Regions from separate parts of the Anaeromusa burkinensis DSM 3853 genome, predicted to be linked through region 3. Evidence: riboswitches for the same ligand, from Rfam matches in the RefSeq annotation. Region 3 holds a riboswitch; each other region holds the start of a gene.
What was found. Region 3 has a riboswitch for cobalamin ahead of C508_RS18025 (adenosylcobinamide amidohydrolase). Riboswitches for the same ligand answer to the same signal wherever they lie in the genome.
Positions count from the first base shown of each region.

Region 1: another riboswitch for cobalamin. It lies ahead of cbiD (cobalt-precorrin-5B (C(1))-methyltransferase CbiD); the one in region 3 lies ahead of C508_RS18025 (adenosylcobinamide amidohydrolase).
Region 2: another riboswitch for cobalamin. It lies ahead of cobT (nicotinate-nucleotide--dimethylbenzimidazole phosphoribosyltransferase); the one in region 3 lies ahead of C508_RS18025 (adenosylcobinamide amidohydrolase).

Region 1 is NZ_KB894593.1:77,759-81,993, reverse strand. It holds gene cobI (precorrin-2 C(20)-methyltransferase) at 1-73, opposite strand, end outside; gene cbiT (precorrin-6Y C5,15-methyltransferase (decarboxylating) subunit CbiT) at 76-663, opposite strand; gene cbiE (precorrin-6y C5,15-methyltransferase (decarboxylating) subunit CbiE) at 660-1,313, opposite strand; gene cbiD (cobalt-precorrin-5B (C(1))-methyltransferase CbiD) at 1,292-2,401, opposite strand; cobalamin riboswitch at 2,505-2,689, opposite strand; gene C508_RS0110115 (LutC/YkgG family protein) at 2,963-3,574, shown strand; gene ldhH (L-lactate dehydrogenase (quinone) large subunit LdhH) at 3,574-4,235, shown strand, end outside.
Region 2 is NZ_KB894585.1:130,676-134,910, reverse strand. It holds gene C508_RS0104250 (FliG C-terminal domain-containing protein) at 1-559, opposite strand, end outside; gene C508_RS17800 (nicotinate-nucleotide--dimethylbenzimidazole phosphoribosyltransferase) at 697-1,788, opposite strand; gene cobT (nicotinate-nucleotide--dimethylbenzimidazole phosphoribosyltransferase) at 1,788-2,840, opposite strand; cobalamin riboswitch at 2,932-3,132, opposite strand; gene C508_RS0104235 (P-II family nitrogen regulator) at 3,318-3,692, shown strand; gene fucO (lactaldehyde reductase) at 3,803-4,235, opposite strand, start outside.
Region 3 is NZ_KB894588.1:117,746-121,980, forward strand. It holds gene C508_RS0106800 (nitrogenase component 1) at 1-195, opposite strand, end outside; gene C508_RS19410 (energy transducer TonB) at 219-920, opposite strand; gene C508_RS0106810 (ExbD/TolR family protein) at 917-1,333, opposite strand; gene C508_RS18020 (MotA/TolQ/ExbB proton channel family protein) at 1,320-1,946, opposite strand; gene C508_RS18025 (adenosylcobinamide amidohydrolase) at 2,107-2,868, opposite strand; cobalamin riboswitch at 3,018-3,199, opposite strand; gene C508_RS0106825 (sirohydrochlorin cobaltochelatase) at 3,225-4,142, opposite strand.

The DNA.
Region 1 (4,235 bases), on a different contig from region 3:
TCAATGTTAACAGTTCCGGATCGCCGGGACCGACGCCGATACCGTAGAAAGTTCCCACTAACGGTGATTGCAAGATTACTCCTCCTTCTGACAGGCGATGATAAACACTTGGTTCAAGGCTTGAAACAAGTGGCTGCGCCCTGCCTTACGCAATCTTGTTGTTTGTACGCCAAAGGCTTCCAACGTACCATAGCCTGGACGCCCTTCGCACAAAGCCAGGGCTTCTTGGAGAGTTTCCGCTGTTACCGCGGTCAGCACCAGCCTGCCACCAGGCTTTAGCAGCCTGTCGCAGCCTTGCAAAATCTCCGCCAAGCGCCCCCCCGAGCCGCCGATAAATGCCACGTCGCAAGGAGGAACCTCCTGCAGCGCTTCCGGCGCTTCCCCTTGGAGAACCTGCAAATTGCGCAGGCCATGTCGTTGACGGTTTGCCTTAATGAGAGCCACTCCTTCGGGCACGCGCTCAATGGCAAACACCTCTCCCTCCGGAGCCGCCAACGCCGCCTCCACTGCAAAGGAACCGGTACCTGCGCCAATATCTATAATACAGCTATTCGTTTCAATGCGCGCCTGCAAGAGCGCCAACATACGCACTTCTTTCTTAGTCATGGGAATATCGCCGCGCACAAACGCTTCATCAGGCAAGCCGTAATGATGCCGTTTCATATCAAGTCCTCCTCGAATCCCGTCTCCGCCTTAACGATAAAAATGGCATGTTCAAAGCCTTCTTGCTGCGCCGCTTTCGCTAATGTTGACTGTTCCACACGTTCTGCAGTATACGACAGGGATTCGCATTGCCAGCACAAGGTCTCTTCCGGCCATCCCAACTGCAAAAGCCGCGCTGCAATTTCTTTAGGCCGATGCAAACGATCCGTGAGAAAAGAAAGAGTCCGACCGGAGCGATACTGCAGCGCTTCATCCTCGACTTCCCTGCCGTGAAAGCTAAGCAGGCTTGCCTCCTGCCAAGGTTCCGCCACTCTGGCAAAAGCCAGTTGCACCGAGCTGATCCCCGGAATAACCTGCAAGCGCTTTCTGGGAAATCGACGCCGCAAAGCAGGCAGCAAGCTATAAAAGCCAGGATCTCCCGATACCATGACCACCACTTCCCCTTGGCGGCTTTCTTCTTCAATATAATTCAATAGCCCTTCAATATCGGCATCAACCACCCGCTGCTTCGCTCCCGGCGGCGCCAGCGTAAGGAGCGCTCGCCTACCGCCCACAAGCGTCTTAGCCTTAGCAATAGCCTCCCAGGCGACCGGCAGCATATACTCGCGGCTTCCTGGACCAATTCCCACTACAAGGATCTGATGTTCCATCCCATCGCGTCTCCTATCTTCTTTGCATCCTCATCCATACCCAAAAGCTCTCCTTGCAGCGTCACAATCACTGTGCCCACCTCCAGATCGCCAAACACATGACGCCGCGCCCGCTCGCTGGCTTTCGCCGCCAGCAGCGGATACAGCGTCTCTCCCAGTCCAGCAGCTGCAATATGAGGCATAGCGCCTTCTGTTGTCGTCGCGTCCAAAATATCCTTAATCGTCTCCTGAGAAGCTCCCAATAAAGCCGCATAAGCTGCCAGCGTCTCCATTCGTCCGTCCGCCATGCGGTTATGCGTATGAAAAATACCAGCAGCCACTTTAGCCAATTTCCCCAGGTGACCGAAAAGCAACACTTTCTTTAACCCGAATTCCGATGCTTTTGTAAGCATGAATCCTACAAAATTACTCATCTGTACGACACTCTCTTCAGGCAGCCCGTATTTTAAGATCGCCGCATCCTGTCCAATCCTTCCTGGCACCAGCACCACGCTGTCAAATCCCTGAGCCTGAGCCACGCGCAGTTGCGGCGCCAGCGAGTTTTTAAAGGCTTCTTCCGACATAGGCTCGACAACGCCGGTAGTTCCAATAATGGAAAGCCCCCCGCAAATGCCCAGAGACGGATTCAACGTTCGTTTCGCCAGCTCCTCGCCGCCGGGAATGGACAGTGTGACTTCCGCTCTCAGGCCTTCCGGCAGCAGTTCCTCCAATACCAACGCCAGCATGCGCCGCGGTCCCGGGTTAATGGCCGGTTCTCCCGGATCCATAGCTAGGCCTGGCTTGGTTACCGTTCCTACCCCTGTTCCAGCAAATAAAGTCCATCCCTCTCCCGGTTGCAAGACTACCTCCGCCACAAGAAGCGCGCCGTGGGTAATATCAGGATCGTCTCCAGCATCCTTGCGCACAACGGCCCGTCCGCCTTGCTCTATGGCCGACGTTTCCTCCACTGGAACCTGCAGCCACTTTCCTTGAGGCGTCTGTACATTCACTTGCGCCGGCATTTCTCCTCGCCAGGCCAAAAGAGCCGCTTTTAAAGCTGCTGCAGCACATGTACCTGTAGTCCTGCCGCTTCGCATGCGTTTTTGCAACAAGAAAACCCCCTTGCACAGGGGGTTTTGCAGCATCCTAATTGATTTTCCCAAAACCAAAAACAATGAGCTCACCCACCTGCCTATCTTCCGTAGGTCATAACGGCGTGTGTTAGAACAGGCAGGTCTCCTGACTCCGGTTCTTCGCTTCTCTTCGCCTTCCCGGTTTCCCAGTGGCCGCGTATACACGCTCAGAAAAGAAACTCCCCGTTACAGTGGCGGGACCGCGTTGGCATTGCACCAAACTTCCCTATTAAGCATAAGCGCACCTATTCCCAAATCCGTATGTTCTTTTACCGCTAAAAAAATATATTTATAATTAATTCCCTGTTTCGCAAAAAAATCCTGCCTCTTTCTTTATAATACACAGGATTTTTTTGCGCTCTTGCAGGATAGGAATTCTAAATTTTCCTTTATAAAGAGTTATTTTTCCTAACATGTCAGGCTTTTTTTAAAATCTTGTAAGATTTTTCTTACACGACCAGCAGGATTTTTCGTATTTATTGCGAAACATGTCATAGTAGTTTATTTATTTTATTTATTTTATGAGGGAGTGACACAATGAAACGAGTATGCGAAAACTGGAAAGAACATTTTCCAGCAGGCAAAGTGGGCCAAGAACATTTTGCCGAATTTGAAACCCGCGCTAAAAATGTAGGCACCGAAATGTTTCACGTCAAAACAGTCGCCGAGGCCCAAGAAATCATCGCCAAGCTGGCTGCTGACGTAAATGCTAAAAAAGTCGTTGCCATTCCTAGCGCCTATGTAGACGCTTCTGGCGCCTTGGAAAAACTGCAACAGCAGAATGTCACTGTGTACACAGAAGCTGCCGACATTGCCGAGCACGTAGAAACCGCTGACCTTGGCATTTCCACGGTAGAATTCGCTATTGCCGAAAGCGGCAGCGTCTGTTACGACGGCTATGCTTACGAAAGCCGCGTCGTTACCATGCTCCCTCCTTTGCATGTAGTATTTTTACCTGCCAGCCATGTAGTGCCTGGTATTTCGGAAGCTTTTGAAATCCTCTCTAAAGTATTCCATCACGGCTTCACCGGCTTCATCACCGGCCCCAGCCGTACATCGGATATTGAACGCGTCTTGACCATCGGCGTCCATGGCCCCAGCCGCTTTGTCGTCATCGCAGTAGATGAAATGCCCGGAGGTGCAAACTAATGGAATCAACACAAGATCGTAACCTGCGCAAAGAGATTGAAGAAAAACTTAATGACGAAGTACTGCGCGGCGCCTTGGGCCGTTTTGCCGAAGCGTATCCGACCGCCCGCGCGAAAGCGTATGAAAACGTAGAGGATTTAGACTCCCTACGTGAAAGCTTCCGTCAAATGAAAATCAACACCGTAGCCAATTTGGAAGCCATTACCGACAAATTTGAAGCCGAAGCCACTAAGCGCGGCGTCAAAGTTTATCGGGCCAAAGACGGCGACGACCTGAAAAAATATCTGATCGATCTGTGTCAGAAAAAAGGCGTCAAGCGCATCGCCAAGTCCAAATCCATGGCTACTGAAGAAATTCATCTGAACCATGCCCTGGAAGAAGCGGGCCTGCATGTCAAGGAAACCGACCTTGGCGAATGGATCATCGGCATTGCCGGACACCGTCCTTCGCACATGGTTATGCCTGCGATTCATTTAAGCCGCCAACAATGCGCTGAGTATTTCAGCCAAGAGCTGCACAAGGAAATTCCTGTTGATATCCCTTACATGGTACAGGAAGCTCGGCAAAATCTGCGTCAAGAATTCGTTCTGGCTGACATGGGTATTTCCGGCGCTAACTTCGGTATTGCCGAAAACGGCGCTATCGGCCTCGTAACGAACGA
Region 2 (4,235 bases), on a different contig from region 3:
GTGCAAATGCCACCTTGCGCTGGCGCACAGCCACTGATTCTTCCCGTTTTTCCGGCGGCGGCAGCGTATTCGCCACATCCGAGGCAGCCCGACGGGAAACATTGCGCAACAGCTTCGCGCACAATTCTTCGCTAGTCCCAAACAAAAGAGACGGATGCAGACCTTCACGCCGCAGTACCTCTTGGAGATCGCGATCCCGCATCCCCTGAAGTTCCTCAAAAAACAAAACATGCGAGCGCATGCGGCTGCGGATTCCCGGACGAAGTTCCTCTAAACGGTCCATGAGACGCAATGTTTCCGAGTCTCCCCGGCGCAGGGCCATCGCCATCAATACCGCCCCTAATTGCCGAACCGGTTGCCCAAATATGCGCAACGAGGAAAAATCTTGCCAACTCTCCCGGATCTCTTCCGGCAACATTTCCGGAGACAACTCGTCTAAGGCCAACAGCCACTTAGTTTGTACTTCCAACGTAAGCCGTCCCATCCACTTCGCCGCTTCCTCAGCGGAAAAACAAGTCATAGCCCACGCCATCGACATTTTTTCACATTGCGTTTCCATGGTTTCGCCTCCTTTAAAGGCATACTAAAATATTTACACTTATAACAGGTATAATAAAAATTCGCCGTCAACCTTAGACAATCCTGCCCGCATTTCTTCATTAAGCTAGTGCTGCGTTCCTATGTTTTTCAGTGTTTTTAGTCTCGTACTGCATGACTCTGCCGCTCAGCCCCCGGCCCGTCTTGGGCCACCGCCACAGCCGCTTCTCCAAAGGTTCTCATATCATTCAGCATATGCAAAGACGCCCGCAAAAGAGACATTCCCAGTACAGCGCCAATACCTTCGCTTTGCTGCAACTGCAATTGCAAGTAGCTTGGCAGCCCCAGCAAAAATAACATTTCCTGAAATCCAGGTTCCGCAGCAACATGTGGCGCAATCAGATAGTTCTTTACCAACGGCTGCATTTGCGCCGCCGCTAAGGCAGCCGCAGCCGTCTCAAGCCCGTCAAGAACCAACAACATGCCTCTAGCTGCTCCGCCTAAAATCGCCCCACATAAAACGGCCGTTTCCAAACCTCCAAAACGGCTTAATACGGCTTTTGCTTCTGTTTCGCCATTATACGAAGCAAAAGCTTTTTCCACCAAGACCAATTGCTTCGCGATCTTTTCGCTTACAGTCGCTTGCTTTCGCAGTGAAGCGGGAACTCCTCCGCCTAAAACAGCTAGCAAAATCAAGGCAGAAAGCATACCTCCTTTGGCAATACTGCCTAGACCTAAAATCCGCACGCCTTTGTCCGCCTCCGCTTGCGCCAGAGAAACCCCTAAACAAAGAGCTTCAACAACCATGTCTTGCTCCAGCGCCGGTCCTTGACGCCAATCGCAGGTCCCCAAAGCCAGGGATGCCTGCAGCACCTGCTCATGAATAATTTTTTCACGCAGCCCAGCATTCACCACGATCACTTCGGCAGAATTTTTCGCTGCAAAACTGCGCAGAGGACTGTTTAACCGGCAGGCGTCTGCTACACGCTGGGCCGTTGTCTTCTCCTCTTCAAACAGCGACTTCGCAATACCATGATCCGCCGCCACTACTAAAATTGACTGTTTCTGAGATAATGCCGGACGATGCTGTCCTGTTACACCCGCTAGCTTTAACGCTAAAAACTCCAAATGATGCAAGCTTCCTAACGGCTTAGTCAAATTGTCCAAGCGCGTTTGGCAGCGTTCTAGCGCCGCTGCATCCATCGGACCTACTGACGCAATAATTTGTTCGATCGTTTGTTCCTTTTTCATTACGCCAATCCCTCCTCTGCACTTGCGTAGGCGTCTTGCAGCATAGCCAAAACCATCTGCAGCATATCCACCACCAACGAGGCCCCTATCGCCTCTCCAAGGCGAATTCCCAAATCCACGCACGCCTCCAACTCTAGCTGACGCAAGGCAATACGATGAGCCGGTTCTCCAGACAAATGGGAAGCTAATAAATAAGAGGCGCTGTCAGCATGAATACCTTGCGCCACCAAGGCCGCCGCCGTGGTGTTCAACCCGTCAACAATTACCAGGCACTTGTGCGCCGCAGCCCCCAGTACCACTCCCGCCAACACGCCCAGTTCAAAGCCGCCAACCTTGCGTAAAACATCCAGCCCGTTAGTTCCCCAGGGTTGATTGACCGTTAGCGCTTGCCGGACATATTGGCGCTTGTCCGCCAAACGTTGATCAGAAATACCCGTGCCCCGCCCGGTGGTTTGCAGCGGGTCCTCGCCGGATATAGCCGCTACAATAGCAGCACTGCTGGTTGTATTGCCAATACCCATTTCCCCTAATGTAAAGCAGCGATATCCTTCTTGCACTTTTTCCTGCACAATCGAAATACCAATTTCCAATGCTTTTACAGCCTGCTCCTGCGTCATGGCCGGCCCCTGCGTAAAATCTTCCGTTCCATAGGCAATTTTTCGCTCCCAAAGCCCGGGATAAGACGGCAGCTCCACTGCTACGCCTGCATCAACAACTACCATATCCGCCCCGCAAAAATTAGCAAATGCATTGGCGCTGGCGCCCTTCGACGCCACATAGTTAATTGTCATCTGCGCCGTTGTTTCTATGGGATAAGCGCTGACAGAACGCCGGGCTACGCCATGATCCGCGCAAGCAATCACCATGCAAGCCTTTAGTTCCTGCGGCTTTGCGTTCCCAATAGCCGCTGCATAGGTCGCCGCCATCTCCGGCAGACGCCCCAGCATCCCCGCAGGATATACGCTCTGAGCCAAGCTTTTTTTGACAATTTCATACGCTGCCGCATCGGGCTTTTCAATTTTCTCTAGGGTTTCTTGCAACAAACTCATCATTTACTCCCTCTCTTTCCGGAAGACCCCTTACCTTAATAAAAAAAGCTTTTTAGGAAGCGGAAGCAATCCTAAAAAGCCTTTGTATCCAACAAGGTCTTCCTGATCTGAGGCAGGTCTCCTGGCTCCCGGTTCATCGATACATTGCCGCCTTCCCTGCAACTTTTCGGCGCAAGTGGCATCTGGCAAGCTCTCTCCGGTACAGTGGCGGGCCCGCGCGTACACGGCCTTTGCTTAAGCCGCTCCGACTTCCCTATTCTCCGCAATTAGCGGCACCTCAGTCATAGATTTATGAAATTGAGGTCAGTATACCAACACTTTTCTCATTCGTCAAGAACGGAATAGCTTGCTTTATCACCGCAGTGCCGCTATAATTATAAACATAGTTTGAATATGTTTCGGAACAATGGTCGTTCCTCTGACAATCGTTTTGATTGGCAGTGGAGCGATTTTTTTGTTCCCCAAAAAGGAGGAATACACATGGAACCTATTACTAAGGTGGAAATCATCACCCGTCCCGCCAAGTTGGACGAACTCAAAGAAGCCATGAATAAAATCGGCGTTACCGGCATGACCGTCAGTCAAATCTTCGGCAGCGGTCTAACGAAAGGCCATGTAGAAGTATACCGCGGTTCCGAGTATTCCGTAAACTTGCTGCCAAAAATCAAAGTGGAAATTGTTGTTTGCGAAGTACCGGTAGAAACGGTAGTCAAAACCGCTAAAGAAATCTTGAAAACAGGCAAACTCGGAGATGGCAAAATCTTTATCCAACCGTTGGCCAATGCCGTGCGCATCCGTACTGGCGACGAAGGGCCAGCCGCTATCAAAGCTCCAAAAGATACCAAAAGCGCTTAAAATAAAGAAGAAGAGCCGGCAGAAACCTGCCGACTCTTCTTCTTTGCATGTCGAATGGGTCCTATCGTGACGCGCCGTCCCCGTGAGGCGTCGCGGCGGCCCCCAACGGCCTAAGAATACGCCTTCTGATACAAAGCAAGAATTTCTTTTTCATTCGTCTCGCGAGGATTGCCAGGCGTACAAACATCGGCAAAGGCAGCGGCGGCCAGTTTAGGCAGATCCTTTTCCTGTACGCCGATATCTTGCAGTTTTTGAGGAATCCGAATCTTCTTAGACAGTTTTACTACCGCATCTACAGCCGCTTTGCGATACGCATCCTGCTCCATTGCATCCACACCCTGAACACCCATAGCGCGAGCAATTTCTCTGTATTTTTCTCCAGATGCCGGAGCGTTGTACTCCATAACATAAGGAAGCAGCAAGGCATTAGCAACGCCATGAGGCGTATCATAGAGCGCTCCCAGCGGATGCGCCATGGAATGCACGATGCCTAAACCGACATTAGAGAAACCCATACCAGCCACATATTGCGCCAAGGCCATG
Region 3 (4,235 bases):
AGCCAGCATTACCGCTTCCTCTCGGCGCACCCCATCCAGTCCCTGCCTTTCCAGCAACCCGCAAGCGTAGAAATAACACCAGAGTGATTGCATGCGTGCAGCTCCTACATCGGATATGCTCGCAAAAAATGCGCTAGCCCCTTGCCATAGCGCCTCATTTTTCCGCATAAGCCAATCCGCTTTTCCTACACGCATAGGAATCGCCGCCTCTCTCCGTATTATCCTCTCAATCGAAAGCTAACTGACAATGTCGTCCGGCAACGCACCGCGCCGCCGCCCTCCTGTCGTGCCGGCACAAATTGCCATTGCCTAACCGCGTCCAATGCCGCTTCATCCATTTCTCCATATCCCGAAGAAGACACCACGTTCGCATCGCCTACGCTTCCGTCTTCTAAGACCAGCATGCGCACCGCTACACGTCCTTCAATACGCTGCTGCCGCAGAGTTTCCGGATAGGCAGGCTCCGTCTGCCGTAAGATGCGCGGCGGTAATACTCTAGCGGAAGCAGGTACTGTCCCGCCACTACCGCCAGCACCAGTTCCTGCGCTTTGTCCATCCGACGGGCTGCCTCCCTCTAACGAACCTCCGCCAGCTGCAGCGCCCTCACTGACAGGGCCAGCCGCAACTGCGTTTCCCATAGCCTGAGGCGCCGCTTGGACATTGGTCGGCGCCGCTGCAACAGCGCTAACGGCGGCCTGGGTTTGCTGCTGTCTAGCAGCCGGTGCGCTTGGCGGCGCTATCGCCGGCATAGCCGCTGCTGCACCATTTACAGGCAAAGGCGCAGCGGTTAAGGAAAGCTCCAAATACTCTTCTGCGGCTTGCGCTGGCCAAGAAAAAACGCCGACATATCCTAGCACTAGCAGGACCACAAGATGCGCGCCCGCCGAAATTGCCAGCGCTTTTTTTGAACTTTTACTCATGGCTGCGCAGCTCCCGCTTCTGTTGCCACGCTAAGACGCTGCACTCCGGCAGCTTTCAAGGCATCCATAACAGCCACTACCCGTCCATACTCCACACGTTTATCAGCGCGCAAAACAAAAAAAGCTTCCTGCTGCCTGGATATTTCCAACCGAATTCGCTTCCCTAAAAGCGGCAGAGGCACATTTTCCTCATCTACATATGTCTGCCCTTCAGCCGTTACCGTAACGGCCACCTGCTTTTTCAAATCCGCCTGCGCCGCTTGCGCCGCTGGCAACTGCACAGGCAGCGTTTTCTGCTCTACCATATATAAGGTGCTCAGCATGAAGAAGACCAAGAGAAAGAAAATAATGTCAATCATAGGAATAATCATCAGCCGTGGCTGACGCGATACCCTCCATTCACGCAGTTTCACGGCTGCGCCTCCCTGTAGCAACATTGGAACCCGTCAAAAGGGCAGCACCGCATTCTTCCATGTCTCCCGCTAAGCGTTCTAAACGTTGGCAAAGCCAGGAATGACACAACAACGCCAAAACCGCTACGCAAAGCCCTGTTGCTGTCGCCACCAACGCTTCCCCAACGCCGCCAGTAATAGCCTGCATTTGTCCTGTTTTGACAGCCAACACCTGAAAGGACTGAATCATCCCCACCACGGTTCCCAAAAGGCCCAGGAGCGGCGCTAATGTGACAATGGTCTCCAAATAGCTTAAGTGTTCCCGAAACCGTCCCATTACCGTCGCCGCCGCATTCTCAAACATTTGCAACTGCACCGACGCCTCTAAGCCACGCCAGCTATATGCATCCTGCAGCAGCTTAGAAAAGGCTCCCGCCGTTGCCGGCGGTTCAATCCATCGGCCCTCTTGCAGCGAACTCAAAAATTCCGCCTTCCCGCCTCGAAAACTCTCCGCCTCTTTATAGTTCCAATGCCGCTCCAAAGTCACTGCCACCACCAAAATCGAGCAAAAAATCAACGGATACATAACCACGCCACCCGCTTGAAATAACTGCCAGATCCGCTCTAAATCCATCTTTCAAACTCCTTTCACGATCACTTCCGCTTTATACGGTTTATTCTCAATTGGCCGCAGCCTGTCTTTGAAAAAGAAAGCCCCTACCCCTGGGGCCGCCGTTAAATAACGGCTTATAGTGAGCAATGAAATATCTATCCTAAAATTCCTCCTAGGAACTTCAAGATCGTAAAGAATGAGTCTTTCTTGCAAATCTCGGTGCAATCTCTTGCAAGCCTTCTTCTTTAAACAAGGCGTCCTTTACACCGGATTTTACTGCATCCGCCAACATTTCCCCTAGTTTCGATTGCGTACCGACATCCTTGCATACCAATCCTTCTAAATGGCTTACAAGAATTACCCCATCCGTGCCGGTGCCAGTTGCCTGAAGCAAACTATGAGGGCTGTATACCCTTAAATCCTGCAAGGCTGCGGTTTTCGCTTCCGTAGCTGTAATCAGGGCTTTCGCTAAAGCTCCCGGGGATAAGTTTGCTTCTATAAGCAGCATGATATTGATAGTTCCTGAAATAGGAACGTATTTTCCATGATGTTCCCAGTAAAGCGCATCATCCCCGGCTCGGGCGGCATTATGCTTCACCCCAGCCGTCACAATGGCTTCCACTGTAATTCCTTCATAAAAACGTCGTTGGTAGGACATGAATTCCATATGGGCTGTCGTTAAAAGACCGCTTGTTTCATCTTTTTCTAAACCTTCCCTCATAGCAATAGCTGCTAAGTATCCTTCTAAGCCGCCGCCAGGCAGTGCCGCCTCACTTTCAACATAAAAAGTCAAGCGATGATTAAATATTGCCGATACCTCGCGAATCCCGCCGTTGTACGGAGAGGTACTTAAAGCAATGCGTCGCTGTGAAAAACGGCAAATCAGCAAATCTTCCTTAATCTGCAAAACACCTCCTGCAGAAAGCAGGCGAGTTTGCTCCATATAAATCCAACCTTTCTGCCAGCCAGGCGCTAGCGCCAATAAAAATAGACTACCCCGTCTACAATAGACGGGATAGTCTGAATTGCCAAACAATGCTTACTTTGCTAAAGCACGCCTGCCAAATCCCCTCCCCATCGTTCGTAGGTCAAATGGTGATTGTCAAACAGGCAGTTCTCCTGGCTCTGGATCTTTGCTCATTCAAACCTTCCCAAGGCTTTCGCCCCAGTGGCATTTCTTGAATTCGCTCCCCATTACAGTGGCGGGACCGCGCCGGTATTGCACCGGACTTCCCTATTAAGCCCTTACGGGCACCTGTTCCGCTTCTTTATTGAGTTTTCTTAACACTCTATCTGACATTAGTGTTGCGGCTGATACAAGCCTCGAATTGCATCACGAACATGATTCACATAAATAGAACGATACGCCGCATTTTCTCCTAGCCCTTTCAGAACCGTTTCTACTTGGAAACCTTCTTTTTGCAGACGGTTTTTCCAAGAATCCGGCTCACTGCCAGCCATATCATTATTTGCATGATCGCCAGCCACCAGCATAAACGGCATCAAGGTCACCTTCTGAATTTGGTTCTTTTTCAGTTCCGCCAACGCATCCTCAAAGTTAGGATGGTCAGTTTCTTCCACTACTCCCATATAAGCTTTATTGCCTCTCTCTTGCAAAATGCTCTGCATTTTTGCATAGGCCGGATTCGGCTGATGCGGCGAACCATGGCCCATGAAGAGAACCGCTTCCCCGTTTCCTAATTTAGGCATTTGTTTTTCAACCGCTGCGGCCAAAGCCTTGAAATCATCTGGCATGCCTTGCTGTCCGTCAAACATCAAAACTGGCCGTCCTACTGCAATGCTTGCAAAGGAATTATCAGCCCAAGCCTGACGATATGCATTCAGAATCTTCTTTTCATATTCCTCGCCCGGAGTCAGATGCAATGGCTGAATGACCACTTCTTGATAGCCTTCCGCCTTCAACTTTGCCAAGGCTTGCTCCAATGTATCCACTTGAATTTTTTCTTCCGCCGCCATCTTTGCAATTACTTTCCGAGCCGTAAAGGCGCGGCGCACTTCGTAATCTGGAAAAGCCGCCCGAATATCATTTTCCGCAGTTTCAATGCAAGCCTTGCGAGCATCTGGAAACGTAGTGCCGAAACTGGTAACTACAATGGCTTTTTTCGTTTGCGCGGCTGAAGCCCCTCCTCCAATACCAACCGAAAGCAAACATACGGCGCACATGGCGAACAGTCCTTTTTTCATCCACTTATTCATTCAATTCCACTCCTTATTCTTTTTCATACCTTTAGCTGTAACAATAAAATCCCAACGCCTACGCGTTGGGATTACATAGCAAACAGCCTTGTT